3 regions of the Rahnella sp. PD12R genome follow, and region 2 is predicted to be linked to each of the others. Evidence: predicted binding sites of a transcription regulator. Region 2 holds the regulator's gene; each other region holds the start of a gene.
What was found. The regulator LexA, encoded in region 2, represses DNA repair genes until DNA is damaged. The targets are predictions, from matches to a motif close to TNCTGTATGTACATACAGNA.
Positions count from the first base shown of each region.

Region 1: a site for LexA is predicted at 2,360-2,379, ahead of KWG64_RS25405 (metal-dependent hydrolase). Genes of this name have one in related genera too.
Region 3: a site for LexA is predicted at 3,096-3,115, ahead of sulA (SOS-induced cell division inhibitor SulA). Genes of this name have one in related genera too.

Region 1 covers NZ_JAHTMS010000027.1:6,422-16,333, reverse strand. The annotation lists partial or broken gene KWG64_RS25415 (IS200/IS605 family transposase) at 1-85, shown strand, start outside; gene KWG64_RS25410 (L-cystine transporter) at 210-1,601, opposite strand; gene KWG64_RS25405 (metal-dependent hydrolase) at 1,784-2,341, opposite strand; gene kduD (2-dehydro-3-deoxy-D-gluconate 5-dehydrogenase KduD) at 2,495-3,256, opposite strand; gene kduI (5-dehydro-4-deoxy-D-glucuronate isomerase) at 3,334-4,170, opposite strand; gene hxpB (hexitol phosphatase HxpB) at 4,476-5,141, opposite strand; gene KWG64_RS25385 (YniB family protein) at 5,348-5,899, shown strand; gene KWG64_RS25380 (fructosamine kinase family protein) at 6,006-6,875, opposite strand; gene KWG64_RS25375 (transglycosylase SLT domain-containing protein) at 7,198-7,833, shown strand; gene KWG64_RS25370 (MarC family NAAT transporter) at 7,858-8,541, opposite strand; gene thrS (threonine--tRNA ligase) at 8,832-9,912, shown strand, end outside.
Region 2 covers NZ_JAHTMS010000004.1:114,149-124,060, forward strand. The annotation lists gene pgi (glucose-6-phosphate isomerase) at 1-1,640, shown strand, start outside; gene psiE (phosphate-starvation-inducible protein PsiE) at 1,892-2,299, shown strand; gene ubiC (chorismate lyase) at 2,389-2,928, shown strand; gene ubiA (4-hydroxybenzoate octaprenyltransferase) at 2,958-3,836, shown strand; gene plsB (glycerol-3-phosphate 1-O-acyltransferase PlsB) at 3,923-6,403, opposite strand; gene KWG64_RS09855 (diacylglycerol kinase) at 6,542-6,910, shown strand; gene lexA (transcriptional repressor LexA) at 7,030-7,638, shown strand; gene KWG64_RS09865 (CsbD family protein) at 8,029-8,238, shown strand; gene zur (zinc uptake transcriptional repressor Zur) at 8,433-8,942, opposite strand; gene dusA (tRNA dihydrouridine(20/20a) synthase DusA) at 9,185-9,912, shown strand, end outside.
Region 3 covers NZ_JAHTMS010000002.1:530,072-539,983, forward strand. The annotation lists gene KWG64_RS06555 (YccF domain-containing protein) at 1-84, shown strand, start outside; gene yccS (YccS family putative transporter) at 120-2,261, shown strand; gene KWG64_RS06565 (TfoX/Sxy family DNA transformation protein) at 2,286-2,918, opposite strand; gene sulA (SOS-induced cell division inhibitor SulA) at 3,136-3,642, shown strand; gene ompA (porin OmpA) at 3,998-5,071, shown strand; gene matP (macrodomain Ter protein MatP) at 5,193-5,651, opposite strand; gene KWG64_RS06585 (Lon protease family protein) at 5,862-7,628, shown strand; gene fabA (bifunctional 3-hydroxydecanoyl-ACP dehydratase/trans-2-decenoyl-ACP isomerase) at 7,697-8,215, shown strand; gene rmf (ribosome modulation factor) at 8,360-8,527, opposite strand; gene pqiC (membrane integrity-associated transporter subunit PqiC) at 8,802-9,371, opposite strand; gene pqiB (intermembrane transport protein PqiB) at 9,371-9,912, opposite strand, start outside.

The sequences.
Region 1 (9,912 bases), on a different contig from region 2:
CATAAAGCACCAACTGGAAGAGGATAAAATGGGTGAGCAGCTCTCGATCCCATATCCGGGCAGCCCGTTTACGGGCAGTAAGTAATCCATAGATGCAAATGTCAGATCGCGATGCGCCTGTTAGGGCGCGGCTGGTAACAGAGCCTTATAGGCGCATATGAAAAACCTCCGGCTATGCCGGAGGATATTTATTTTTCAGCGAACCGGGATCAGCGATGAGCCAGTTCAGCGGTTTCTTCAGAATCCATCACCGCTTTGTCTGTCTGTTTTAACAGCTGGCTGGTAATTGTCCCGGCGGTCATAGAACCACTTACGTTCAGGGCAGTACGGCCCATATCAATCAGCGGTTCGACGGAGATCAGCAACGCAACCAGGGTAACCGGCAGGCCCATCGCCGGTAACACGATAAGTGCTGCGAAAGTCGCGCCGCCGCCCACACCGGCAACACCGGCGGAGCTCAGGGTGACAATCCCGACCAGCGTGGCAATCCAGACCGGATCAAACGGGTTGATGCCCACGGTTGGCGCAACCATGACGGCCAGCATTGTCGGATACAAACCGGCACAGCCATTCTGGCCGATAGTGGCGCCAAAGGATGCTGCGAAGCTGGCAATCGATTCAGGGATCCCCAGACGACGAGTTTGTGCTTCAACGCTCAGCGGGATAGTGGCGGCGCTGGAACGGCTGGTGAACGCGAAGGTCAGCACCGGCCAGACTTTACGGAAGAATTTCGCCGGGTTAACGCCGGTGAAAGACAACAGCACAGCGTGAATCACGAACATGATGGCCAGACCGAGGTAAGACGCCACCACGAAGCTGCCCAGTTTGATGATGTCCTGAATGTTAGAACCGGCAACCACTTTGGTCATCAGTGCCAGAACACCGTACGGGGTCAGTTTCATGACCAGACGAACCAGTTTCATCACCCAGGCTTGCAGGGTATCGATGAATGCCAGAACGCGCGGGCCTTTCTCTGCATCATCTTTAACCAGCTGAAGTGCCGCAACGCCAACGAAGGCCGCGAAAATCACCACGCTGATGATGGACGTCGGACTTGCACCGGTCAGATCGGCAAACGGGTTTTTAGGAATAAAGGAAAGAATCAGCTGAGGAACGCTCAGGTCAGCGACTTTGCCCACATAGTTGGACTGGATAGCGGTTAGGCGCGCGGTTTCCTGCGTCCCCTGTACCAGGCCGTCTGCAGTCAGGCCGAACAGACCGGTAACGAAAATCCCCACCAGAGAGGCGATAAGCGTTGTCAGCAGCAGAGTGCCGATAGTCAGGAAGCTGATTTTACCCAGCGAAGAGGCATTATGTAATTTCGCCACTGCGCTCAGAATTGACACGAAGACCAGCGGCATCACAATCATTTGCAGCAGCTGAACGTAGCCGTTGCCGACAATATTGAACCAGGTAATTGACGTTTTAAGAACCGGATCGTCGGAACCATAAATCAGTTGCAGTGCCAGACCGAATACCACACCGAGTGCCAGACCTGCTAAAACTTTTTTTGCCAGACTCCATTGCTTATGACGGGTTTGCGCCAGCAGCAAAAGGAGGGCAACGAAAACCACTACGTTAATCACGAGCGGAAAATTCATACCAGACTCCAAACTTATAATTTTTTAAAACGGGTGTTCCCGGAAGGGATTGCACCATCCCATAGCATTGGGGTGAAGAATATCAGTTGGGTGCCCGATCATTTATATCCAAAAGGAATGCGTTATAACTTTTCTGCTCTATTCGTATTAAATTACGCCAGATAGCCGGGTTTTTGTGCTGCTCAGATGAAGAGTTTTAGAATATGGTTAAAAATATCGGGATTAATTGCACCAATAATGGGCGTCCAGTCCGGCCAGAAAAGGGTGAGCCCGACCAGCATCAGGCACAATGTTCGCTCCAGCTGATTGCCTTTTTGGCTGTTAATGATGGGCAGACGGAAACGCCAGCGGCAGGGCCACAATAAAGGAACACCGGCAGGCGTCAGCATATCAGCCAGAATATGGCTCAGATAGCCGATAATCATGGCGTGAAAGGCATCGATGGGTATCACCCAGTCGTGAGGGAAATGGGTGCGCAGAAGAAAAATTCCTCCGGCGACGGCAAGCAGGCTGTGCGTAAATCCGCGGTGCCCGAAAGCCCGCGCGATCGGAGCGGAAATCCATTTCAGGCGCTGGCCAATCAGGGATTTTGGGTGGTCAATGTCGGGCAGCAGGCACGTCAGCAGTGACCCCGGAATAATATGCCACCAGTCACCGTGCGCCAGTTCCGGAGAAAGCTGTGCCTTTTTCGCAAATACTGCACAGGCAATTGAAAAAATGAGATGGCCTTCCGCCGTCATGACGCGTCCGAACTGGATAACTGTTATTTTATCCAGTATAAGTGAAACTGTCACAATCTTGGAAGGGACACCCTGTAACTAATTGTCAACGATATGATAAAAAAGAAAAAGGCGTATAAAAAATACGCCTTTTTGCTGTCACTTATTGGGCTATTATCGCGCCAGCCATCCGCCATCAACGGCAATTGTATAACCGTTAACGTAATCCGAGGCTTTCGACGCCAGAAAAACCACGGGGCCCATGACATCTTCAGGCGAACCCCAGCGTCCAGCGGGGATGCGATCAAGAATTTCTTTGCTGCGATCTTCATCTGCACGAAGTTGTTCAGTGTTGTTGGTAGCCATATAGCCCGGTGCAATGGCGTTAACATTGACGTTGTGTTTCGCCCATTCATTCGCCATCAGCCGGGTGATGCCCATGACGGCACTTTTTGATGCCGTATAAGAAGGAACGCGAATGCCGCCCTGATAGGAAAGCATGGAAGCAATGTTAATAATCTTGCCGCCGGTACCCTGTTTAATGAACTGTTTAGCCACAGCCTGAGACATGAAGAATAGCGTCTTGCTGTTCACGTTCATCACGTCGTCCCAGTTCTTCTCGCTGAACTCGATAGCATCTTCCCGGCGAATGATACCGGCGTTGTTCACCAGAATATCGATATGACCAAGCTCGCTGACCGCTTTTTCGATGAGTTCGGGAATGCCCGTAATGCTGCTCAGGTCAGCGCGAAGATCGAGGAAACGGCGGCCGGTCGCCGTGATTTTTTCGGCTGTTTCGTTTGGCGCCGAAACGTTAATACCTACGATATCGCAACCGGCTTGTGCCAGCCCCAGCGCCATACCCTGGCCCAGCCCGGTGTTACAACCGGTCACGATTGCGACTTTGCCGCTTAACTCAAATGCATTGAGGATCATATTTAAAGTCTCTTTTGCACGGCACGTTCGCCATTAAAGGATGATTTGCTCCGCCGCCGTGCAGCAGAGCACAAGGGTTAACGCAGTTCGCTGACTTTGACGTGATCCATGTCGTCAAATACCTGGTTTTCGCCGACCATTCCCCAGATGAAGGTATAGTTTTTCGTGCCTACACCGGAATGAATTGACCAGCTCGGCGAAATGACGGCCTGTTCGTTATGAACGAGTAAATGACGCGTTTCCTGTGGCTGCCCCATCATGTGAAACACGGCGGTTTCTTCTTCCATATTGAAGTAGAAATACACTTCCATTCGGCGCTCGTGGGTATGGCAAGGCATGGTGTTCCACAGGCTGCCTTCTTCGAGTTTCGTCAATCCCATCGTCAGCTGGCAGGTTTCTAAAACGTCAGGGACGATAAATTTATTGATTGTGCGGCGATTGCTGGTGGCCGCATCGCCAATAGTTTGAGGAGACGCTTCGGCGAGCGTGATTTTTTTGTTGGGGAACGTCGTGTGCGCAGGGGCGCTGTTGTAGTAGAACTTGGCGGGTTTTACGGCATCAACGCTGCTGAATTCAACGTGCTTCGCGCCTTTGCCGACGTACAACGCTTCTTCATGACCAATCTCATAAGTTGTTCCGTCAACCACAATGAGCCCCGGCCCACCGATGTTGATCACGCCCAGCTCGCGGCGTTCGAGGAAATAGCTCACGCCGAGTTGTTTACCAACTTCGTCGCCTACAGAAACTGACTTTTCTACTGGCATCACGCCGCCGACGATAATGCGGTCGATATGGCTGTAGGTCATGGTGTAGGCGTTTTTCTCGAAGATTTTCTCAATGAGGAATTCGCGGCGTAATTCTGCGGTATCCAGCGTTTTGGCGTGGTCGCTGTGAATGCTTTGACGAACTTGCATGTCGGTGCCTCTCATAGGATTGCAATAAAGGAGGACGTGCCGGGCGAGTCTGACCGTTGCGTGGCAGTGACAGCGTACAGAAGCAGGAGAGCTCCCGGCTCGTCCTTGTTAAACGCAGCATAGGTTCATTGGCATGTTAATTCAATAAAAATGAAATAACGTTTTATTTATTTTATGAGGCAGTTCAAGGTTCGCGAAATTAAACGCTGTTCGGGGAAATGTGGCAGGGAAAATGCGAAGTCAGGCTGAAGCAGGGAACGGCGCAGAAGCGGGTTGCTTTGCGCCGGCTTACCAGGGAAGACGTCTCAGAGGATATGTGCAGGCACTAAAGCTTCAAGGGTCGCGAGCCTGGTGTCGGCCAGCGCCCAACGCGGATCTTCGCGATACTCACTGGCGGGAACAACAATCGAGCGCATGCGTGCGGCTTTCGTGGCAATCATCCCGTTGAAGGAATCTTCGAGCGTGACGCAGTTAAGAGGATCAACTTGCAATTCTCCGGCGGCGAGCAGATAAACTTCGGGGTGCGGTTTACTGTAAGGCAGGTTTTCTGCCGAAGTGATCACCTGAAAATAGGATTGCAGGTTGAACATCTCAAGAACCGCCCTGAGCATAAATAAAGGAGAAGCTGACGCGAGGCCAATCTTCAGCCCGCTGTCACGACACAGCTCAAGTGCCTGGTTCACGCCCGGCAGCAAAGGGCGCGTTTGTTCCACCAGTTCAATGGTGCGCGCGATGATCATTTTAGACACTTCGTCCTGCGTCGGCCCCTGCCATGGCAGCGTTTGATACCACATTCTGACCACCTGATCGACGCGCAACCCCAGCGTATCCGGCAGTAAATGTCGCTGGGTAATATCGACGCCCAGGCTACCGAAAACGTCCAGTTCTGCCTGAACCCAAAGTGGTTCAGAATCAATTAACAGACCATCCATATCGAAAATTGCTGCATTAACAGGGCGAACATAAGTCATGAAAGCGGACTCCGTAAAAGTGAATTGACGCTTTACTCTAACACCGCCGGTTCTGAGGGTGAAATCCGATAGAGGAACGGTCAGGAAAACCGTCATAAGCGCTGTTTCAGGCAGGCATCGCCAGTAACTGATTAAAACATTGGGCGCAAAATACTTTCTGTGGGTAAACTTACGTGTTGCTTTAGGTGTCCTAACAAGGGGAATTCATGACGTACCAACAAGCCGGACGCGTGGCAGTGATTAAACGGATTGCAGGATGGATTATTTTTATCCCTGCGCTGCTTTCAACACTGATTTCATTGCTTAATTTTATTAACGAACACACTAAAACTGAGCAGGGCATCAATGCCGTTATGCTGGATTTCGTCCACGTGATGGTTGATATGGTGAAGTTCAACACCTCGTTTCTTAACGTTTTCTGGTACAACTCCCCCGTTCCCGCTCTGGGGCAGGGCGTGACCACCGCCAACATCGTGTTCTTTATTATCTACTGGCTGATTTTTGTCGGTCTGGCGTTACAGGCATCCGGCGCAAGAATGTCCCGTCAGGTGAAACATATCCGTGAAGGCATTCAGGATCAGCTGATCCTCGAACAGGCGAAAGGCGCGGAAGGGCGTACACGACCACAAATTGAAGAACGGATTGTCATCCCGAGACATACAATCCTGGTGCAGTATTTCCCGCTCTATATCTTGCCCATCGTTATTGCAGTCGTTGCCTATTTCGTTTTGAAATTATTAGGTTTAATTGCAGGTTGATCTGACATTACTTTTTGTAACATCTGACTTATCTTTCTCATAAATAAGGCCTGAATATTTTCATTATTCAGGCCTTATTTGTTTATACATAAAAACATTTACCAGGCTAATTAATGTCGTCGTGGAGAAGTCTTTCGATAGCGCGCTGGGCAACGACGAGATGCTGCCCTCCGAATAAATTACTGCGATTTAGCAGGTAATATAACTGGTAGATGGGTTGCCTGGAAATGAAGTCATCCGGAAGCGGCGTTTTGCTCTGATAACCGTCATATAATTGTGGCGGAACATTAGGATACAGCGGAAGCATCGCCAGATCGCATTCCCTGTCGCCCCAGTAACAGGCGGGATCGAAAATGACCGGGCCGTGTTCGGAAAGGCCACAGTTGTGCGGCCATAAATCGCCGTGGAGTAAAGAAGGCTGAGGCTGGTGGTTCTGTAAGCGGGCATGAACCATTGCAGTGATATCTTCGATATTGCCGAACGTCATTCCTTTTTCCGCCGCCAGTTGCAACTGCCAGCCGATACGCTGTTCGGCAAAGAATGTCGCCCAGCGCCGCTGCCAGCTGTTGGGTTGCGGCAGGGTCGCCAGCTCATTATCGAAATCAAGACCGAATTGCAGTTGCTCGCTCCACTGATGTAACGCGGCAAGTTGCTGCCCTAAAATGTAGGCGTTATGGGCATCCAGAGGCTTTTGCGGGATATATTCCAGCAGCAGGAAACTGTAGTCACGATCGCTGCCAACACCATAAACCTCAGGCACGCGAACCGTCTGACTACGGGCAAGCAGGGCGAGCTGATCGGCTTCAGCCGCGAAAATAGGGAGCATTTCGCGCGCATTGCACTTCACGAATACATCCCTGTCACCGTAGCTCAACCGCCAGGCCGGGTGAATTTCTCCTCCCGGCAGTTCAACACGTTCGCGGATTTCAGCACTGCCCAGGTGTTCACTCAACAAACGATTGACGGCTTGCCACATGGTATCACCCCTTCTGACTGGCCCGATAATTCATTAAGTTAGCGTTTTTTGTGGTTCAAAAACCCGATCCCGCGCACGGCTGAATCAGATGATGCTGTTAATTTATGCGAATTGCGACGTGGCTGAACTGAGAGTGTAATCAATGAATCTGTTAATTTCAGAATATGTGACGTTAAAGAGGTTTTATATGCAGAATTGTCTTATCGACATGTGTCTAACCCCCTTGTTTAACAAAACAATAATAATAATAGACTAAAAATATATTCAGGTGTGGGAAGAAGATGTATATGCTAGCCCTCGTCCCAGTCGCGAGAGAGAAAACGTGAAACCAAAAATTCTTTATTTGATGGCCGCGCTTTTACTGGCGGGTTGCGCTAAAGAAACACCGGTTAAAACCACGCATTTTTTGAATCCATCGCCACCCATACAAAGCGAAACTTCATTAATGCATCCGGGGCCTTATGGTGATGTTATTCATCAGGCGGCAAATACTTACGGCGTCGACGAAACACTTGTTAAAGCAATCATTCAGGTTGAATCTGGATATAACCCAACCGTTGTCAGTAAATCGAATGCGATTGGGTTAATGCAGCTAAAGGCCTCAACGGCAGGACGCGATGCCTACCGGATGAAAGGACGTTACGGGCAGCCCAGCGCTCATGAACTGAAAGACCCTGCAATGAATATCGACTTGGGCACGGCGTATCTGAGTATTCTCCAGCAGCAACTGGCGGGGATCAGTAACCCGGAAACCCGTCGTTATGCAACGACGGTGGCCTACGTTAACGGGGCAGGGGCTTTACTGAGAACTTTCGCGAAAGATAAAACATACGCAATTGCGAAAATTAATCAGATGTCCCCGCAAGAGTTTTATCAGCATGTGCAGCAGAAACATCCGGCGCCACAGGCTCCGCGTTATCTGTGGAAAGTGAACAGCGCCTATCTGGCGATGCGTTAAATTTCGTTTTCCGCCAGTAGCGAATCAGGCTGCTGGCGGAAAATGAGAAATAATTTCAGTCACGCCGTTAATCACAAACTGCACGCCCATACAGACCAGTAAGAATCCCATCAGCCGTGAAATTGCTTCAATCCCGCTTTTCCCAACCAGACGCATAATTCCGCCCGCACTGCGCAATGTGAGCCATAAAATCAGGCTGACCAGAAAGAAAATCAGCACCGGCGCGACTAAAATTACCCAGTGAGGAAAATCTGAACCTTCCCTGATGGTTGATGCGCTGCTGATAATCATCGCAATAGTACCCGGGCCCGCGGTGCTTGGCATCGCCAGCGGCACAAACGCGATATTCGGTGAATCCTGCCGTTTCATCTCCTCGGTTTTGTTTTCCATCAGCACCTTCTCTTCAACGTGTGGCTGAGGGAAAAGCATTCGGAAACCGATAAATGTGACAATCAGGCCACCCGCAATACGCAAGCCGGGAATTGAAATCCCGAAGGTATTCATCACCAGTTGTCCGGCGTAGTAGGCGACCATCATGATGATGAAAACGTACACCGAGGCCATCAGCGACTGCTGATTTCGCTCCTGCGCTGTCATGTTTCCGGATAGCCCAAGTAAGAGGGCAACGGTGGTTAACGGATTCGCCAGCGGAAGAATCACCACTAAACCCAATCCGATGGCCTGAAATAACAGGCTGACTTCTGACATAAATTTCCCTTTTGAAAAGCGTTTGTGTTTACCTTAGCGTGTCCGGAGGGGATTACACGAAAAATATCCATCTTAAGCAACACAGGTTGCTGGAAATTCGCACTTTACGGGTGGTAAACTCGCTGTCTGTTTTCACGTCGCATCCCGATACAATTACGTGATGTATTCCAGGGTGCCTATATTTGGCAAAGTAAAGCTGAATAGCGTGAATAACTACATGAAATTAAACTCAAATATTTTTCTAGATGTGCTCTGTCGTGTGGGGCACCACTGTAGATTAAGGAATTAACATGCCTGTCATTACTCTTCCTGACGGAAGCCAGCGCGTTTTTGATCGCCCCGTTTCACCTCTTGATGTTGCTCTCGATATCGGTCCTGGTCTGGCGAAAGCCTGTATCGCTGGTCGCGTTAACGGCGAACTGGTTGATGCAACCGATCTGATTGAAACCGACGCACAACTGGCGATCATCACCGCTAAAGACGAAGCCGGTCTTGAAATTTTGCGTCACTCCTGTGCGCACCTTTTGGGTCATGCCATCAAGCAATTGTGGCCAGATACCAAAATGGCTATCGGCCCGGTTATCGATAATGGCTTCTATTATGACGTCGATTTAGATCGCACGCTCACTCAGGAAGACATCGAACTGCTTGAAAAGCGTATGCACGAACTGGCTGAAAAGAATTACGACGTTATTAAAAAGAAAGTCAGCTGGCAGGAAGCGCGCGATACCTTTGCAAGCCGTGGTGAAGAATACAAAGTCGCGATTCTGGATGAAAACATCAGCCATGACGATCGTCCGGGCCTGTATCATCATGAAGAATACGTGGATATGTGCCGTGGTCCGCACGTACCGAATATGCGTTTCTGCCACCATTTCAAACTGCAGAAAACTTCCGGTGCATACTGGCGTGGCAACAGCGATAACAAAATGCTGCAACGTATCTACGGCACTGCCTGGGCAGATAAAAAGCAACTGAATGCCTACATTCAGCGTCTGGAAGAAGCCGGCAAGCGCGATCACCGTAAAATCGGTAAACAACTCGACCTGTATCACATGCAGGAAGAAGCGCCGGGCATGGTGTTCTGGCACAACGATGGCTGGACTATTTTCCGTGAGCTGGAAGCCTTCGTACGTATGAAACTGAAGTCTTACGACTATCAGGAAGTCAAAGGTCCGTTCATGATGGATCGCGTACTGTGGGAAAAAACCGGTCACTGGGAAAACTACAAAGAAGCGATGTTCACTACTTCTTCTGAAAACCGTGAATATTGCATCAAACCGATGAACTGCCCGGGGCATGTTCAGATCTTCAACCAGGGTCTGAAATCCTACCGTGATTTGCCATTGCGTATGGCCGAGTTCGGCAGCT
Region 2 (9,912 bases):
ATATCAATCCAACTCAGACCGCTGCCTGGCAAGCCCTGCAGCAGCATTTCGACACGATGAAAGATGTGCAGATTAGCCATCTGTTTGCTGAAGATGGTGATCGTTTCTCCAAGTTCTCTGCCACTTTTGAAGACCAGATGCTGGTCGACTTCTCTAAAAACCGTATTACGACAGAGACGCTGGACAAACTGCAGGCGCTGGCCAAAGAAACTGACCTTCAGGGCGCCATCAAATCGATGTTCTCTGGCGAGAAGATCAACCGCACGGAAGACCGCGCCGTTCTGCACGTTGCCCTGCGTAACCGCAGCAACACGCCAATCGTCGTGGATGGCAAAGATGTGATGCCGGAAGTGAATGCCGTTCTGGCGAAAATCAAAGGTTTCACCGAACGTGTTATCGGTGGTGACTGGAAAGGTTACACCGGCAAAGCGATTACGGATGTGGTGAACATCGGTATCGGCGGTTCAGACCTCGGCCCGTTTATGGTGACCGAAGCGCTGCGTCCGTACAAAAATCACCTGAATATGCATTTCGTCTCCAACGTTGATGGCACGCACATCGCCGAAACGCTGAAAGACCTGTCTCCGGAAACCACGTTGTTCCTGGTGGCATCAAAAACCTTCACCACGCAGGAAACCATGACCAACGCCCACAGCGCGCGCGACTGGTTCCTGAAAACCGCTGGCGACAATAAGCACGTGGCGAAACACTTCGCTGCGCTGTCTACCAACGGTAAAGCGGTCAGCGAATTTGGTATCGACACCGACAACATGTTCGAATTCTGGGACTGGGTCGGCGGCCGTTATTCACTGTGGTCCGCGATTGGCCTGTCCATCGCGCTGTCTATCGGTTTCGAAAACTTCGAACAGTTGCTGAGCGGCGCTCACGCGATGGATAAACACTTCGCGAATACCCCGGCTGAGAAAAACCTGCCGGTTCTTCTGGCGCTGATTGGTATCTGGTACAACGATTTCTACGGCACTGAAACCGAAGCTATCCTGCCATACGATCAGTACATGCACCGTTTTGCGGCGTACTTCCAGCAAGGCAACATGGAATCCAACGGTAAATTCGTTGACCGTAACGGCAATCCGGTGGATTACCAGACTGGCCCGATCATCTGGGGCGAGCCGGGTACCAACGGCCAGCACGCGTTCTATCAGCTGATTCACCAGGGCACCAAAATCGTTCCTTGTGACTTCATCGCGCCTGCGGTCAGCCACAACGCGCTGAGCGATCACCACGCGAAACTGCTGTCTAACTTCTTTGCACAAACTGAAGCGCTGGCATTCGGTAAATCTCTGGAAGTCGTCGAGAAAGAATTCGCCGATCAGGGTAAAAAACCGGAAGACGTTAAACACGTCGCGCCGTTCAAAGTGTTCGAAGGTAACCGTCCGACCAACTCCATCCTGCTGCGCGAAATCACGCCATACAGCCTGGGTGCGTTGATCGCGATGTACGAGCACAAAATCTTCACGCAGGGCGCTATCCTGAACATCTATACCTTCGACCAATGGGGTGTGGAACTGGGTAAACAGCTGGCGAACCGTATTCTTCCTGAACTGGAAGGCAGCGAAGATGTGACCGGCCACGACAGCTCGACCAATGGCCTGATTAACCGCTTCAAAAACTGGCGCTAATCCCTCGTCATCCTTCAGGCTGTTTCAGCGTTGGCTGCGTGAACTCACCCCGGTCACTTACTTATGTAAGCTCCCGGGGCTTCGTTCCCTTGCCGCCTTGATCCAGCCCGAATGATTTAGAGGGACAGGTCGAAATATTTCTAAATAAAAGGGTTAGCCTCAACGGGCTGGCCCTTTTTTAATGCCGCTTTTCCGGCACAGACTCTGTGGTATTCTGCGGGTATTCATAACAAAAGTGGGATGTAGATCACATGGCAGGATCAAAACGTGCGACGATGGTTTCCGTCATCATGCAGCGAATTTTGAACGTTTTCTTATTGGGGCTGGCAGTCATTCTGATGATCTTTATCGGGCGTGAAACCTACCATCTGGCAATGGTTTTGTTCGTTAATAACGATCAGTCTTCATCGTATCTGCTGATAGAGGGTATCGTGATTTACTTCCTCTATTTCGAATTTATTGCGCTGATCATTAAGTACTTTTCGTCGGGATATCACTTCCCGCTGCGTTACTTTATTTATATCGGCATCACGGCGATTATCCGCCTGATTATCGTCGACCATAAAAGTCCTTACGACACGCTGGTTTACGCCTGCGCCATCCTTGTCCTTGTCGTGACACTTTACCTCGCCAACGGCGAACGTCTGCGCCGCGAATAAATGAGGCGATTACTGCCTTGCATTCATGCGTTAGAATGCGAGGCAGATAATTAATTGGAGGTATGAATACCTCCATGATGGAGCCGTTGATGTCTGATTCCCATTCCCCTGAACAACTCCCGATCCATTGGTTTCAAGATCCGAATGACGTGCCGGCGGATGTTGCTGACTGGCTGATGGAAATGGGATCCATGACCCGCCGGTTTGAAAAGCAGGGTGTTACCGTCACCGTGAAACCGAAAAATGAATGTTTTGTGCGTCGTGATGAGCTGGGTGAAAGCGAAGCGCAGCAGCTGCCGGAAAGTGCCCGTTATTGGGTTCGCGAAGTGATCCTGTTTGGCGATGCCGAACCCTGGCTGCTCGGACGCACCGTGATCCCGGAAGAAACGCTGACCGGGCCGGATCTGGCGCTGGTTGATTTGGGCACGGTGCCGCTGGGTCGGTATCTGTTTAGCGGCAACAATCTGACCCGTGATTACATCCATCTGGGACAATTAAATACTGAGCAGGGCAGTTTATGGGCGCGTCGCTCACGGCTTTGTCTGTCGGATAAGCCCCTGCTTCTGACAGAAATTTTTCTGCCGGACTCGCCGGTTCACCGCCCTGAGGGCAAAGTGGGCCAGGCATGAGTCAAACTAATCCACAAGGAGAACAGAGAGTGTCAGGAAGTATGACTCAGGGCACCTGGCGGGATTACTGCCGCCTGATGCGCATTGATAAGCCGATAGGTTCTTTGCTGCTGTTGTGGCCGACGCTTTGGGCGTTGTGGCTGGCCGGTGAGGGAACGCCTTCTGCCAAAATTTTGCTGGTCTTCGTGCTGGGCGTTTTCTTCATGCGCGCGGCGGGTTGTGTGGTGAATGACTACGCGGACCGTAAATTCGACGGACACGTAAAGCGCACCGCCAACCGTCCGCTTCCAAGCGGTGCGATCACCGGGAAACAGGCAAAAATCTTGTTTGTCGGTCTGGTGCTGGTGTCCTTTCTGCTGGTTCTGACGCTGAACCGGATGACCATTTTGCTGTCCCTCGCGGGGCTGGCGCTGGCATGGGTTTACCCGTTCATTAAGCGGGTCAGCAACCTGCCGCAGTTTGTGCTGGGCGCGGCGTTTGGCTGGGCAATTCCGATGGGGTACGCCGCCGTCAGCGGGACGTTGCCTTTGAGCTGCTGGCTGATGTTCATCGCGAACATTTGCTGGACGGTGGCTTACGACACGCAATACGCGATGGTCGATCGTGATGATGATTTAAAGATTGGCGTGAAATCCACGGCGATTTTATTTGGTCGCTTTGACACGCTGATTATCGGCCTGTTGCAGCTGGCAACGCTGGTTCTGATGGGCATTATCGGACACCTTTCTCAGCTTGGCGCGCCGTTCTGGTGGTCATTAGTGCTGGCCGCTGCGCTGTTTGTTCACCAGCAAAAGCTGATTGCCAAACGTGAGCGTGATGCCTGCTTCCTGGCTTTTCGCCAGAATAACTACGTCGGGCTGGTGCTGTTCCTTGGCATCCTGATGAGTTTATCTGCTTTCAGCTTCTGAGCCTTTCAGGCAATAAAAAACGCCCGGTCTTTTTATAAGCCCGGGCGTTTTGCTTTATGGCGTTACCGCAATGATTTTAACGTCAATCAGTGGTCGGTATCGCGCACGTCCATCTTCGGCTCAGCCGGAGGTTCGGTCGCCTGAGGCAGCTCAGAAGGCATACCGGCGCTTTCGATGGTGAGTTTAATATCCGGCGTCATCAGGTCGCTGAGCATGTTGTAAATCTCACGCGTCTGTTCCTGAATCGCATCGCCGCTGTCGCTGATATACCCTTCAGCGCGCAGTGTGCCGACCAGCGTGGAAAACACCGCTTTGTCGAAGAATTCAGGGGCATTAATGCCGTGCAGCACGGATAAACGCTGCGCCATAATCCGGCTCTCTTTTTCCAGCGCACCGCGGTTGATGCTTGGATTATTGGTGAGCAGGGAGAACGTAATCGCGTAGCGTTGCAGCGTTTCGCGGACACCCGCCGCCAGCAGTTGCAGCGTGCGGATACGCGCCGGGTTCAGCGTCAGCTCGTCGTCTTCCAGATGAATGATCTGCTGACGGGCCAGTTCCAGCGTCAGAATATCCAGCACGTGCGGAAGTTCCGATTTATCGAAATGCATAAACAGTTCAGCTTTCAGCATCGGATAAATCAGTTCGACCTGACGCAGCAATTCAGCACGACTCACATGGCGGTGGTGCATCACGATGCTTGAAATCAGCGACGGCAGGACCAGCATATGGTGGATGTTGTTGCGGTAATACGTCATCAGCACCGCTTGTTCGCGCGGCAGAACGATGATGTCGCCGATATTGTCTTTCTCGACCTGGAACTTATTCATGTTCAGGGCGTGATCGAGCAACTGGTCGGCAGTCAGATCCGGCACCGTCGAATCGGCGTTATACGGCACGTTGCGCAGCAATTGCAGATAACAATCAATCTGCTCAGTCAGTTGTTCGCGGGTCAGTGAACGCTGACGCGATGCCAGCAGCGCGGTACAACACAGGTTCATGGCGTTTGCCGCCGCTGAGTTGTTGATGCGCACCATAATCTGTTCTGCCAGATCCTGAACCGTTGGCGTCAGCCAGCTCGGACGTTGCGCTTCGATAGGATCGATCGCTTCACGCCAGGTTGGTACGTTCTGGTTCAGATACGTGGTCAGATGCAACGGTTCACCAAAGTTCACATAACCCTGGCCGAGGTTACGCAGTTTGCGTAAACCATTGAGCATCTGGGTCAGACTTTCTTTCTCTTTGGTCGCACCGCGCAATTCTTTCGCGTAGGTGCCCACTTCCATGACGTGTTCGTAACCGATGTAAATCGGCACTAACGTAATCGGACGTGAACCGCCGCGCAGCATGGCCTGAATAGTCATCGCCAGCGTGCCGGTTTTCGGCTCCAGCAAACGCCCGGTACGCGAACGGCCACCTTCCACGAAATATTCCACGGAATAACCACGGCTGAACAGCTCGCCGAGATACTCACGGAATACCGTCGAATATAGCTTGTTGCCTTTGAACGTACGGCGGATGAAGAACGCACCCAGACGGCGGAAAATCGGGCCAGCGGGCCAGAAATTCAGGTTGATACCGGCCGCAATGTGCGGAGGAACCAGCCCCTGATGATAAAGCACGTAGGACAGTAACAGATAATCCATGTGGCTGCGGTGGCAGGGCACATAAACGATTTCCTGCCCGTCCAGCGCCAGCTGACGCACACGTTCCGCATTATTGACGTTGATGCCTTTATACAGGCGGTTCCACGTCCAGCTCAGCACGCGATCAGAAAGGCGCACGGCTTCATACGAGAAGTTAGCCGCAATCTCTTCCATCAGCGCGATGGCGTTTTGCTGGGCTTTTTCGTGTGAAATCTTCTTACTGCGCGCTTCATCTTCAATGGCTTTTTCGATGGCCTTGGACGCCAGCAGCTTATTGAATAAATCCTGTCGCGCTGGCAAACGCGGGCCAACTGCCGCCAGACGCTGGCGGGAGAAGTGCATACGCGCAACACGTGCCAGTTTCTGGGCGATGGTTTTGTCGGTTCCATGCTCGGTCGCCATATAACGCAGCGAAACGGTATTGGAAAAACGGACAAAACTGTCGCGGCCCAGCCACAGCACGGCGAAGAATTTCTGGATCCCGTTCAGCACGCGCAGATGCGGCGTATCGTGGCCTTCGCGGCCTGGCGCACGGCCAAACATGACCGACACGGGCAGCATCTGAATGTCTAAATCCGGGTTATTACGGTGCAAATCCAGGTAATCGTGGAACAGCTTTACCGATTCCTGCTTTGGCGTGTAATAAGAGAAAACGCGCGGGCCTTCGGCAATAAACACATGGCTCGGCAGCAGCGTTCCGTCGATTTCCAGCGGAATAAGGGGATCAGGCAGATTTTGCGCCAGACACTGCGCGCGCAATGTCAGCAAATCGGCTTTGGAGTTATAAGGCAATACGTACAGAATTGGCCGGGTCGGGTCTAAGTGCAACTCGGTAACCGGATCTGAAGGTATGACCTTGCTCTTTACCAGCAATGAGAGTGGTAAATTCAATAATGTGTAATAAAGTCTACGCCAACCTGACATAAAAACGTGAAGCCTCTTGTTAGCAATTTCGCCGCAAGGATACCAGAAAGCTCAGACGAGATCTGTGGTGATGAGATACCATTAAACCGCTAAAATGCGCAAAACCCGCAGGACAATATTTCAAGGATCAGTAACAGAATGGCGAACCAAGTCACTGGATTTACCCGCATCTATAAAGCCGCAGGCTATTCCTGGAAAGGCCTGAAGGCCGCATGGCAAAATGAAGCCGCTTTTCGGCAGGAGGCCAGCGTTGCTATCCCGCTAATTTTATTATCTTTCTGGCTGGATGTAAGCAGTATAGAACGTATCCTGCTGATTGGCTCCGTCGTGCTGGTGTGTGTGACTGAACTGCTTAACAGCGCCATTGAATCCGCGATTGACCGCATCGGGCCTGAGTTTCACGTCCTGTCTGGACGAGCGAAAGATATTGGCTCCGCCGCTGTACTTCTGACCATCATATTGGCGATTTTTGTCTGGGTCAGCATCTTTTGGCCGCGATGGTTCTGATTTGGAATCTGCATTCCAGGAATTGTCGTTATGCCCTGTTTTTATTCAATCTTAGGTTTTCATTGACCGTTTAGCTGTATATACTCACAGCTAGACTGTATAAACAACCAGGGGGCGGAATGAAAGCTTTAACGACCAGACAACAAGAGGTCTACGACCTTATTCGCGATCATATCTCCACCACCGGTATGCCACCGACCCGCGCAGAGATTGCATCCCGTCTGGGGTTCCGTTCCCCGAACGCGGCGGAAGAACACCTTAAAGCGCTGGCGCGTAAAGGCGTTATCGAGATCGTTTCCGGTGCTTCGCGCGGTATTCGTCTGCTGATGGAAGAAGAAGAAGGTTTACCGCTGATTGGCCGCGTTGCCGCCGGTGAACCGCTGCTGGCTCAGCAGCACATCGAAGGACATTACCAGGTCGATCCGGCCATGTTTAAACCGAGTGCGGATTTCCTGCTGCGTGTCAGCGGGATGTCGATGCGTGATATCGGTATTCTGGATGGCGACCTGCTGGCAGTACATAAAACGCAGGACGTCCGTAACGGGCAAGTTGTCGTTGCGCGTATTGATGATGAAGTCACGGTCAAACGCCTGAAGAAACAGGGCAGTGTTGTTCAGCTGTTGCCTGAAAACAGCGAATTCCAGCCGATTGTGGTTGATTTGCGTGAACAGAATTTCAGCATTGAAGGTCTGGCGGTTGGCGTTATCCGCAACGGCGACTGGATCTAATCTGCGCTTAAGCTTTACGTTACAGGTGCGTTGGCCGCCTCTGACGCGCCTGTAAAATCACTATCTCATCGCCCCGTTTTGGGGCGATGTTGTTTTAAGCATTGCTCAAAAACTCTTTCGATAAAATCCTCTTTCTTACGTGTTATCCGCTGCGTTGCCTGTTCAGAGCAAATGTCGTATTCGCTTCCTCTATGCCCTGAATTACCGGCCTTTTTCAGTCAGACAGATTTCAATTCCACGTTATTTCCTGCTTTGGATTAATCCTAATAGTGGTTTTTATCCCTGTTTTGGGAAGACGAATCCGCATTCTCTACTAAGCTTAGAAGTGTTAAGGACGGGCTGCCAACAAACGTGCAGCTCCACAACCCAAGGTAACAGGAGATATTTATTATGAATAAGGACCAAGCCGACGGTAACTGGAAGCAGTTCAAAGGGAAAGTGAAAGAACAGTGGGGTAAGCTGACTGATGATGACCTGACAGTCGTTGAAGGTAAACGTGATCAGCTGGTAGGTAAGATTCAGGAGCGTTATGGCTATCAGAAGGATCAGGCCGAGAAAGAGCTCAAGGATTGGGAATCGAAAAACAAATATCACTGGTAACACGCGACTCCCCCTCGCGTATCAGTGACGTATCCTGAGTCATTGCTGCTCCTACCCGGAACACTTTCAGGATACGGGTACAAGGATGTACCCAACCTTCAATATCTTCCTTCTACACCTTAAATTATCCGTTATGCTGCGTTAAAACCCTTCCGCTTTAAGCCTTTTGAAATCCATCAAAAACACCTGATATATCAACGTTTTTTAACCACAATGCTGTGGTCGTGTTCGCAATGATCGTGACTGTCGCAGGTTTCAACAACTTTGCATTCGGCACATAAGCCATGCGCTTCAACGACTGAATGACGCAACTCAAAGCCGGATTCAAGCGCCAGTTTCGCCAGACGTTCTTCAATACCGTCTGTGGTTTTTTCCGTGACCAGCCCGCAGCGGTCACAGATAAACAGTGCAGAAGTGTGGCTCGGTTCTTCGAAATGATGGCAAAGCACATAGCTGTTAGCTGATTCAACCCGATGAATAAACCCTTGTTCCAGCAGGAAATCCAGCGCCCGGTAAACCGTTGGCGGTTTGGCCTGCGGTTCGCTGACGCGCAGCAGATCCAGCAAATCATAGGCGCTGATCGCACCGGGTTGTTGCGCCATCAGTCGCAAAACTTCCAGCCGCTGCGGTGTAAGACGAACATTGCGCTGCTGGCAAAGTTCTTCAGCTTGTGAAAGTAATTTTTCCGGATTATTCAGGGTCATAGCAACATTCTCTGAGCGCAGATTGGGATAAATAGGCCACATCATGCAGCCATTCTTAATTTTATCATGCTTCAGCCAGATCGACGAATTATGCGCCGCTCAGTTGTGAGGTTGCACGGGGGCAAAGCCGCTAAACCGGGCAAGATGCCGAATCTTTGTTCTGTGGTATAATCAGCGATTAACTTCCCTCTGGCCGCCGTGCCGGAGGGAGCGCCACGAACCCCTCAGCGAATGTCAGGCCGATGTCAGAAACTCAACACGCAATGCCCCAAAACGCCATGTCCACAACCCCGCCATATTCCGCTCAGCGTTTTTCCGTTGCGCCGATGCTTGACTGGACCGACCGTCACTGTCGCCATTTCCATCGCCTGATGACCGGCCAGACGTTGCTGTATACCGAAATGGTCACTACCGGCGCGATTATTCATGGCAAAGGCGATTATCTGGGCTTTGGCAATGAAGAACATCCGGTGTCTTTGCAGCTGGGCGGCAGCAATCCGGCCGATCTGGCGCACTGCGCGAAGCTGGCAGAAGAACGCGGCTATGACGAGATCAACCTGAACGTCGGTTGCCCGTCAGATCGCGTGCAGAACGGTATGTTCGGTGCCTGCCTGATGGGGCAGGCGTCGCTGGTGGCGGATTGCATTAAAGCGATGCGCGATGTGGTGTCGATTCCGGTCACCGTCAAAACCCGCATCGGGATTGACGATCAGGACAGCTACGAATTCCTCTGCGATTTCATCCGTCAGGTGTCTGAAAACGGCGGCTGCGATACCTTTATCATTCATGCCCGTAAAGCCTGGCTTTCCGGCCTGAGCCCGAAAGAAAACCGTGAGATCCCGCCGCTGGATTACCCGCGTGTTTATCAGCTCAAGCGTGATTTCTCTCATCTGACGATGGCAATTAACGGCGGCATTAAAACGCTGGAAGAAGCCAAAACGCATCTGCAACACATGGACGGCGTGATGGT
Region 3 (9,912 bases), on a different contig from region 2:
CGAAGAGTGGTCTCCGTCGAACTGGCAAAACAGGTTCGTGAAGCCAATGCCAGCCGTCAGCTAAAAAACGGACGCATTCGCTGATTTTTCATTTTTGAAGTTAACCGTGGGGTTTTTCCGTGCTTTCTATTGCACCGGGTTTGAGGCGTTATGCCTATAACAGCAATGTGCTTTACCACATCAGGATTTTCATTGCGCTGGCGGGTGCCGCCGCAATGCCCTGGTGGCTGGGTCAGATAACGCTGACCATTCCTCTGACGCTCGGTGTGGTGGCGGCTGCGCTGGCCGATCTGGACGATCGTCTGGCAGGCCGCTTACGCAATTTGCTCATCACTCTGGTCTGCTTTTTTATCGCTTCGGCGTCTATCGAACTGCTGTTTCCCTACCCCTGGTTATTCGCGCCCGGGCTGATGATTTCAACCTGCGGTTTTATCCTGCTGGGCGCGCTTGGACAACGTTACGCCACTATTGCGTTCGGTGCGTTGCTCATAGCAATCTATACGATGCTCGGCACCAGTATGTATCACATCTGGTATCAGCAGCCTCTGATCCTGCTCGCCGGCGCCATCTGGTATAACCTGCTGACGCTGGCCGGGCATATTATTTTCCCTATCCGGCCGCTTCAGGATCAGATTTCCCGCTGTTTCACACAGCTCGCGGCTTATCTGGAAGCTAAAGCGACGCTTTTTGACCCTGATCAGGAAGACAATAATCAGCAGCTGGTGGAACTGGCCATGGCTAACGGCCAGCTGGTTTCTACGCTGAATCAGACCAAAAATACATTGCAAACCCGCCTGAAAGGCGACCGCGGACAGAAAGGTACGCGCCGGACCCTGCACTATTATTTTGTGGTGCAGGATATTCATGAGCGCGCCAGTTCGTCACATGTGAAATACCTCAAACTCAGCGAGCAGTTTCATCACAGCGATATCCTTTTCCGTTTCCAGCGTCTGATGAGTATGCAGGCCCGCGCCTGTTTGCAGCTTTCCCAGTGCATCCTGTATCGCCAGCAATATACGCATAACAGCCAGTTCGAGCGGGCGTTTTCCCGCCTTGAAGAAGCGCTGAAACGACTGGAGTCTCAGGGCGAACACAAGGAAATGCTCCAGGCACTGCGCCATCTTCTGAGAAATTTGCACGCGATTGACGCGCAACTGGCGAATATCGAATCAGAGCAATCATTACCGGAAAATCAGACAGGAAAAAGTCCGTTCGTCGACGATAAGCTCACCGGGCTGGATGATATCTGGCTGCGCATTTCCAGGCATTTCACGCCACAGTCCGTCCTGTTTCGTCATGCGGTGCGCATGTCGGTGGTGCTGTTTATCGGCTACGTATTCATACAGGTCAGCGGCCTGAACCACGGTTACTGGATTTTGCTGACCAGCCTGTTTGTCTGTCAGCCGAACTACAGCGCGACCCGCCGCAGGCTGGCGTTAAGGATCATCGGGACACTGGCCGGGATTGCGATCGGCATTCCGATTTTGTACTTCGTACCGTCGGTTGAAGGGCAAATGATCCTGATTGTGATCAGCGGATTATTGTTCTTTGCCTTCCGCACCGTGCAATACGCGCAGGCAACGATGTTCATCACCCTGCTGGTGTTGCTGTGCTTCAACTTGCTGGGCGAAGGTTTTGAGATTGCGATACCCCGAATCATCGATACGCTGATTGGCTGTGCAATTGCGTGGGCCGCCGTGACGTTCATCTGGCCGGACTGGAAATTCAGGCAGATTGATAGAGTCATCAGCAAAACGTTCGACGCAAACTGCCGGTATCTGGATGCGATATTAGTGCAATACCATCAGGGCAAAGATAACAGTCTGGATTACCGTCTGGCTCGCCGTGACGCACATAACTGCGATGCTGAACTGGCGTCGGTGGTTTCGAATATGAGTTCGGAGAAAAATAACGATCCTGCCACACTGGAAGCGGCGTTTCGCTTGTTGTGCCTGAATCACACCATGCTGAGCTATATTTCAGCGCTGGGGGCGCATCGTGAAAAACTCAGTGATACCGAAACCCTGAGACTGCTTGATGACGCGGTCTGCTGTGTTGACGGCGCATTGCACCATTTGCCTTCTGAAGCCGGGCGGATACAAAAAGCCCTCGAGCAACTGACGGCAAGGATCCAGATGCGGACGACAGATTCAGACAGTAAGGAACAACTTGTCTTGCAGCAAATCGGATTGCTGGTGGCCCATCTTCCAGAGCTCACCAGTCTTAACAGTAAAATTCTGCCCGTTCAGAGCCATGACTGACAGCCCGTACGGATCCGGTAAAACTTAATGCATTGTGTCGGATGGTTGTTCTTGCTGGTGGTTAAACCATTGAGTCAGTATTTCTCTGGAAGCCACCGGCAAAGCGGCCTCATGATATCCCAAAATGGCGCCCTCCAGCGCCATTAACAAGTTAATACCCAGACTCTTCTTTTTCATCGCGCAGAGTTTCAGGTAGGTCTTACACGCGCCTTGCGTACGCAGATCGCCCGAATTTGCTATCCCCACCTGCCAGAGCAACCGCTCCAGAGCCAGAGAAAGATTCGGTAAATCCTTAAGCCGCCCGGCTTCATTATTTTTGCGCAATTCGATTTCACGCAGCATTCCTTTAAGTGAATATTTGCCCAGCTTTCGCACAACGTCTGAATCTTCCCACTGCGAAGGATTCACCTTAAAATAACGTAACTTCACATCCATCCCGCGCTTACGATAAATCAATCTTTCCATTTTCTTCCGACAAAAATGTGCTTCCGTTTCAGCACTGGCTCGCAGATATAAATCGCCGTCTGAAACCAGTGCAAACATGGCTCCATTGGCAGATAAACTGAAGCCGCCAAACTGGGTTCGGGCACGCACATCCCCCAGAGAAGCAAAAATTTCCAGACACTCCAGCACTCTTTTTTTTGATTGATTTATCATTGCGTTATCCTTTTCATGTTCATTCCATATATCCCATGTAACTTACCTGTACAGCTAAAAGCAAAATACGCAATGTGGAGATAGGCAACAAACATAAAATGCAGCTGGAGTATTTTCCCTTCAAAATTTGCGAGATGTCTTGGAAAAAATTGGGTTGATCTTTGCTCATCGCCAGAGTACTGTACATTCATACAGTAACCTACTGGGGTATATCACTATGCGCACTCAACATCTTACAAATCATCATTTTAGTCAGTCTGCTTTGCCCGTCGCTCACACACAGGTAAATTCGTCTGCGTCCTTGAATAATGGTCTGATCACGGAGTTCGTTTATAGTGCGAGTCAGCCAGCATTAGCGCAGTTACTTCTGCCATTGCTTCAGCATTTGGGTATGCAATCCCGCTGGCTGTTGTGGCTCACGCCTCAGCAGAAACTGAGCCGCCACTGGTTATCCCAATCGGGTTTGCCGGTCGATAAAATGGTGCAGGTAAATCAGATCACCGCTATGTCGACAGTTGATGCAATGGAAAAAGCGTTGCTCACGGGGAATTACAGTGTTGTGCTTGGGTGGTTACCCGATTTGAATGATTCAGAAAGAGAAAGACTGCAAATTGCAGCACGTCAGGGAGGGTCCTACGGGTTCATTATGAAGCCAACAAATGAACAGAATTCAGCTAGTGGACATCACTCCACCGTAAAAATTCACTCTTCTGTGTACCATTAGTTCAAAATAGGAATGTTCCTACGAAAATAGTACGGAACTTAGTGATTTGTGCTGAAACCGGCCTCAAACCCAGTAAAAATGGGTATTCCGGCCTCAGATTATCTCCAGTTTTTGTCAACAATTAGTCAAAGCCGTTAAGAAATGTGTACGTTTTTCCCTTTTTTTCCACGGTGTTAACACTTCAAGCTTGTAAGTTTCGCGCCACGTTGTAGACTTTACAACGCCAAGGTTGCTCTATAATGCCAACGTAAAGTGGCAAGTTCTTAATTGAAGCAAGAATCTTGGCGTAAGGATTTTAACCAAGGGCTTAAAGCTTAAAGCTCAATTGCCTATTTGGATGATAACGAGGCGCAAAATGAAAAAGACAGCTATCGCATTAGCAGTGGCACTGGCAGGTTTCGCTACCGTAGCGCAAGCCGCCCCTAAAGATAACACCTGGTATACCGGTGGTAAATTGGGCTGGTCCCAATACCATGACACTGGTTTCGCAAATGCTTACGAAGGTATCGGCAACGGCCCTACCCACGATAGCCAACTGGGTGCAGGTGCGTTCTTGGGTTACCAAGCGAACCAATACCTGGGCTTTGAAATGGGATATGACTGGCTTGGCCGTATGCCTTACAAAGGCAGCGTAAACAACGGCGCGTTCAAAGCACAAGGCGTTCAGCTGGCTGCTAAACTGAGCTACCCACTGACTGACGATCTGGACTTGTACACCCGTCTGGGTGGTATGGTTTGGCGTGCAGACTCCAAAGGTAACTTCGGTGGTACTGGTGAGCGCGTAAGCGATCACGACACCGGTGTTTCTCCACTGGCAGCTGTTGGTGTTGAATACGCAGTGACCAAAAACTGGGCTACCCGTCTGGATTACCAGTGGGTTAATAACATCGGCGACGCGCAGACTGTTGGCGCACGTCCAGACAACGGCATGCTGTCTGTAGGTGTTTCTTACCGTTTCGGTCAGGATGATGTTGCAGCACCAGTTGTTGCACCAGCTCCAGCTCCAGCTCCAGTTGTGGAAACTAAGAAATTCACTCTGAAGTCTGACGTTCTGTTCAACTTCAACAAAGCAACTCTGAAACCAGAAGGCCAACAGGCTCTGGATCAGCTGTACAGCCAGTTGAGTTCAATCGATCCTAAAGACGGTTCAGTTATCGTTCTGGGTTACACCGACCGTATCGGTTCAGAACAATACAACCAGAAACTGTCTGAGCAACGTGCACAGAGCGTAGTGGATTACCTGGTATCTAAAGGTATCCCTGCGAACAAAATCTCTGCACAAGGTCAAGGTAAATCTAACCCAGTTACTGGTTCTACCTGTGACTCCGTTAAAGGCCGTGCTGCTCTGATCGACTGCCTGGCACCAGACCGTCGTGTAGAAATCGAAGTTAAAGGCTACAAAGATACTGTTACTCAGCCACAGGCTTAATAACACGCTTTAGCTTTAACGACAGATATTAAAAACCCCGCTTCGGCGGGGTTTTTTTATGCTTTGAATTCAGCGTTCGAATACAACAGGAGAAGGCTTTCAACCCGATATACAAAAAGGCTCAGAGATCTTGTTTACCGAGGATTTGCTGTAAGTCTTCTTTGAGCGAAGACATCTGGTTGGCGTATTTCTCTTTTCGTTCTGCGTCTTCAAGCAGTTGAATGATGGTGTCAGATAACGTTGCACCACGACGCTGTGCAAGGCCTGCCAGCCGCTGCCAGACGAGGAATTCTAAATCGATGGATTTCTTACGGGTATGTTGATGCTCAGCATTAAAATGACGTTTTCTGCGTGCACGGATAGTTTGTTTAAGCCGGTTTTCCAGCGCCGGATTCATGTTATTCACAATCCAGTCCGTGACCTTCACTGGCTCATTTTCCAGACTGAGAAGTTGGTTCACGGATTCCTGTGCGGCACTGTTTTCCAGATGACGGGTGATCCGCTCACCTTCCCGGTGTTTCTTCACCAGGTACTTCCATTTCCAACCGCTTTCAAGATTTTCCAGTTGCTGATATTTCATCGTGAACTCTTCGGTGACCCCGTAACTTTACTAAGCATAACAGCTTTATTTCAATTTTCACCCCAAATAAACCTGCATATATTGCCCATTTTTTGCGCACCTGGTCAGCAATGTGCACTAAGCCATGTTCAGTCGCGACTCTCATTGTATGCAGCCGGATTTATTCTTGTATAATCGCTCTTTCCCTTTTTATAGAAAACAGCTAACACATTGACCAATAACCGACTTGACTGGCAGCTTTTACTGCCTGACTCCGCGCCTTATGAGGCAATATTTGCAACGGCAGCCCAGTTAGCCCCTGTCGATTTCGCTGGAACACAGCCCCGGCTGGAAAATGGTTTAACGCTGTTTTGTCATCCCCGCTCCCGCCCTCGCTTTATGACGCTTAAGGCGCAGGAAAACCGTGAGTATCTGTCACGCATTGCTCAGGCGGTTAACGATCTGCTGCCTGAACCCAGTGAAGTGACTGGCAACCGCTATCATATCGAAGGCAGTAAGGTCACCCTGCTCGCGGCAAAATCAGCGGAAGATGCCTTTGCCGCGAAGTTCACCTGCCAGTATCGCGAGTGGCTTGAGCCGGAGCAGCTGTTTGGCTGTGTTCGTGTGCATAAAGATCTCATCCAGCTCGAACCTGGTCTGGTTCATCAGGTTAATGGCGGTGTTCTGGTGCTGTCTATCCGCACACTCATCGCTCAACCGCTGATGTGGCTTCGCCTGAAACAGATGATCACCGAAGGCATGTATCACTGGGTTTCCCCGGATGAAACCAAACCTTTACCGGTTACCATTCCCCCCATGCCACTGGATCTCCGTCTGATTCTGGTTGGCGACCGCCTATCTTTGGGCGATCTGAGTGACATGGAACCGGAGCTGATGGATTCTGCCATTTATGGCGAATTCGAAGCTGACCTGCCGCTGACAGAAGAAAGCGATATGGAAACCTGGTGCGGATATGTCAACACGCTGGCCGATGAGCTGGAAATTCCCCGCCTTGCTGCCGATGCATGGCCTGAATTCTTTAAGCTGGCAATCCGCCAGAGCACCGATCAGGGCAGTCTGACGCTCGATCCGGTCTGGCTGAACACGCAACTCAGTGAAGCTGCCCTCTATAATGAAGATGAGCTGCTGAGCGCCAAAGCACTGGAAGCCGCGTCCAGCGCACGTGCGTGGCGCGAGAGTTATCTTCAGGAGCGCATGCAGGATGAAATTGAGCTGGGCCAGATCCGCATCGAAACCGAAGGTGAAGTGGTCGGGCAAATTAACGGGCTGTCAGTACTGGAATACCCGGGACATCCGCGCGCGTTAGGTGAACCTTCGCGCATTAGTTGTGTCGTACACACCGGCGACGGCGAATTTACCGACGTTGAGCGCAAAGCAGAATTAGGCGGCAATCTTCATGCGAAAGGCATGATGATTATGCAGGCCTTCCTGATATCCGAGTTAGAACTCGACCAGCCTCTGCCCTTCTCCGCTTCGATTGTGTTTGAGCAGTCTTACGGTGAAGTGGACGGCGACAGCGCTTCCCTTGCTGAACTCTGTGCGCTGATCAGTGCGCTGTCGATGCAGCCGATTAACCAGCAAATTGCAGTGACCGGTTCTGTCGATCAGTTTGGGAATGTGCAACCTATTGGTGGCGTGAACGAAAAAATCGAAGGTTTCTTCGAGGTTTGTCAGCGTCGCGGTTTGACCGGTAAACAAGGGGTCATTCTGCCAACCAGCAACGTGCGTAATTTGTGCCTGCATCCGCAGGTGATTGACGCCGTTCGCGAAGGCCAGTTTCACTTATGGGCAGTTGATAGCGCAGACGAAGCGCTGCCTATCCTGACCGGACTGATTTACTCCAACGAAGGAGAAGCTGAAGAAGAGCGTGCGAGTTTGCTGGGATTAATTCAGCAGCGTATTGCGCTGGTCACGTCTCAGGGCGGCCCGCGCTATCCGTGGCCTCTTCGCTGGTTGAACTGGTTCAACCACAGCTGATCGGAGTTGTTCAGCTTACAGCTGTAAGCTAAGCTCCGCCCTTCAATAAAATAAGGCTTACATAGAACATGGTAGATAAACGCGATTCCTATACGAAAGAAGACCTCGTAGCTTCTGGCCGCAGTGAACTGTTCGGCGCAGGCGGCCCTCCATTACCATCAGGCAACATGCTGATGATGGACCGCATCGTGAAGATGCAGGAAGATGGCGGCACCCATGGCAAAGGCTATGTTGAAGCTGAATTAGATATCAATCCTGATCTGTGGTTCTTTGGTTGCCACTTCATCGGCGATCCGGTCATGCCGGGTTGTCTGGGTCTGGATGCAATGTGGCAGCTGGTAGGTTTCTATCTGGGCTGGCTCGGTGGCGAAGGCAAAGGCCGCGCACTGGGTGTAGGTGAAGTGAAATTCACCGGTCAGGTATTGCCGACGGCCAAACTTGTCACTTACCGCCTGAACTTCAAACGCGTGATCAACCGTAAACTGATCATGGGCGTTGCAGATGGCGAAGTTCTGGTTGATGGCGTAGTTATCTACACGGCAACGGATCTGAAAGTCGGCCTGTTCAAAGACGCTGCCGCGTTCTAAGAGCCTTTTCAGTTCGTACCAGACAAACGGTGAGCCCGGTGCTCGCCGTTTTTTTTTATGGTTTTTTGAGCAATATTGAGAGAACCCTAAACAAAAACCTCCGCGCGCAGCGGAGGTCGTTCCTTATTCTGACAGGGGAGCCGCTTAAGCGGTAACGGCCCTGTCCTCCATGGCTTGTCGCCAACCCCCGAGCCAGTGTGATCGGGCATCTAATGATTGGTACGGACAAATCTCCTTAGAGCGTCCGCCAATACCTGCTTGATATCCACGTGATTGTGCCCGTTCCAGGCGATCGCGTTTTTGTCTCTTCATGCCTTGTATCCCTCATTATTCAGGTCAGGTGGAAAGAAAACAGTGGTACGCTTCTGCGTCCACACCTAACAAATAGCTGCAATAGAGGGAGAGGTCAATGCGCAAAATTCACGCCAATGTCATATTAGTGAGCTATTTTATTCGATTGCCCGCGAACTAATCGCGCTATCAAAAACTCATCTGGCTGATCGCCCTAAAAAAATCCCGGTGTCTGAAAAATCAGAAACCGGGATTTTTTGTCTTTAACTTAAAAAATATTAAGCTTAAAAAATTGTCATCTTATCTGTGATGCAATCTGGCCTGCTTCTTGCTGCCAGCCCGTGGCTAACGTTCTGACCAGCGCATCGTAACCGTCTTCGTTTTGTTTCAGGTTCAGCGCGAAATCACGCTGAACCGTCTGTCCGCCATGCGTCAGCGTCCAGCTTCCGCTGACCACGACGATACCGTCGTAGCGACCATGGAAACCGGTGACATTGACGTTCAGCACATCCTGATCGTCTGAGCCTCCCGCCTGCGAAGAAACCAGGAATCCCGGCAAATCACGGCGCAGATAGGTCACCAGTGATTGCTGGAGCTGCTGATCCAGCGGGCTGGCCCAGAGGTTATTCTGAGTCAGTGTATATTGCACATCATTAGTCTGATAAACCAAACCAGTGCCCGCCAGATAATCAGCCACGCTGACCCGCTCAACCCACAAGTGACGCTGCGCGGTTGAACCGGATGTCATCGTACTGCCTGCCACTGGCGTGCTGCTAAGTACCGGCAACTGGTAATACGTTTTCTCGTTACTGCTGCTGCATGCAGACAGGAATAATGCTAAGACGACAGGTATCCATTTCATCATTATTTGGCCTTCTTCGGCTGAGGATCATCTTGCCCTGGGGCGGCGAAAATCAGTGCATTGCTTTTCTGATTCAGCGTTTTCAATACCGGCTGAAGCTCACGCAGCGTTTTATCCAGACTCTGCATATCGCCAACCAGATTGCCGTAAGCCGGTGAGCCAGGCTGGAAGCCTTTCAGGCTACGGTTAAGCTGAATGAGCGTCTGCTGCATATCCGCAGGCAGATTTTTCATCTCTTTACTCGAGACAATCGCGTTCAGAGACTCAATGGTTTTCTGCGTAGATTTCATCGTTCTCTGGCTTTCAGCCAGCGTGCTGGTCGCTTCACGCATCATCGGCTCAATCGGCAGATTGTTGATTTTATCAAGCGTCGTCATCAGTTTCTGCTGGATTTGCGCAAACCCGCCGCTCACGGTCGGCAGCAGTTTATGTCCGGCAATTTCAAGCGGTCCTTTCCACGGTTTCTCATTCGGATAGAAATCCAGATCGATATACATCGCCCCGGTCAGCAGGTTTGCTGATTTCATGGAGGCGCGCAGACCAT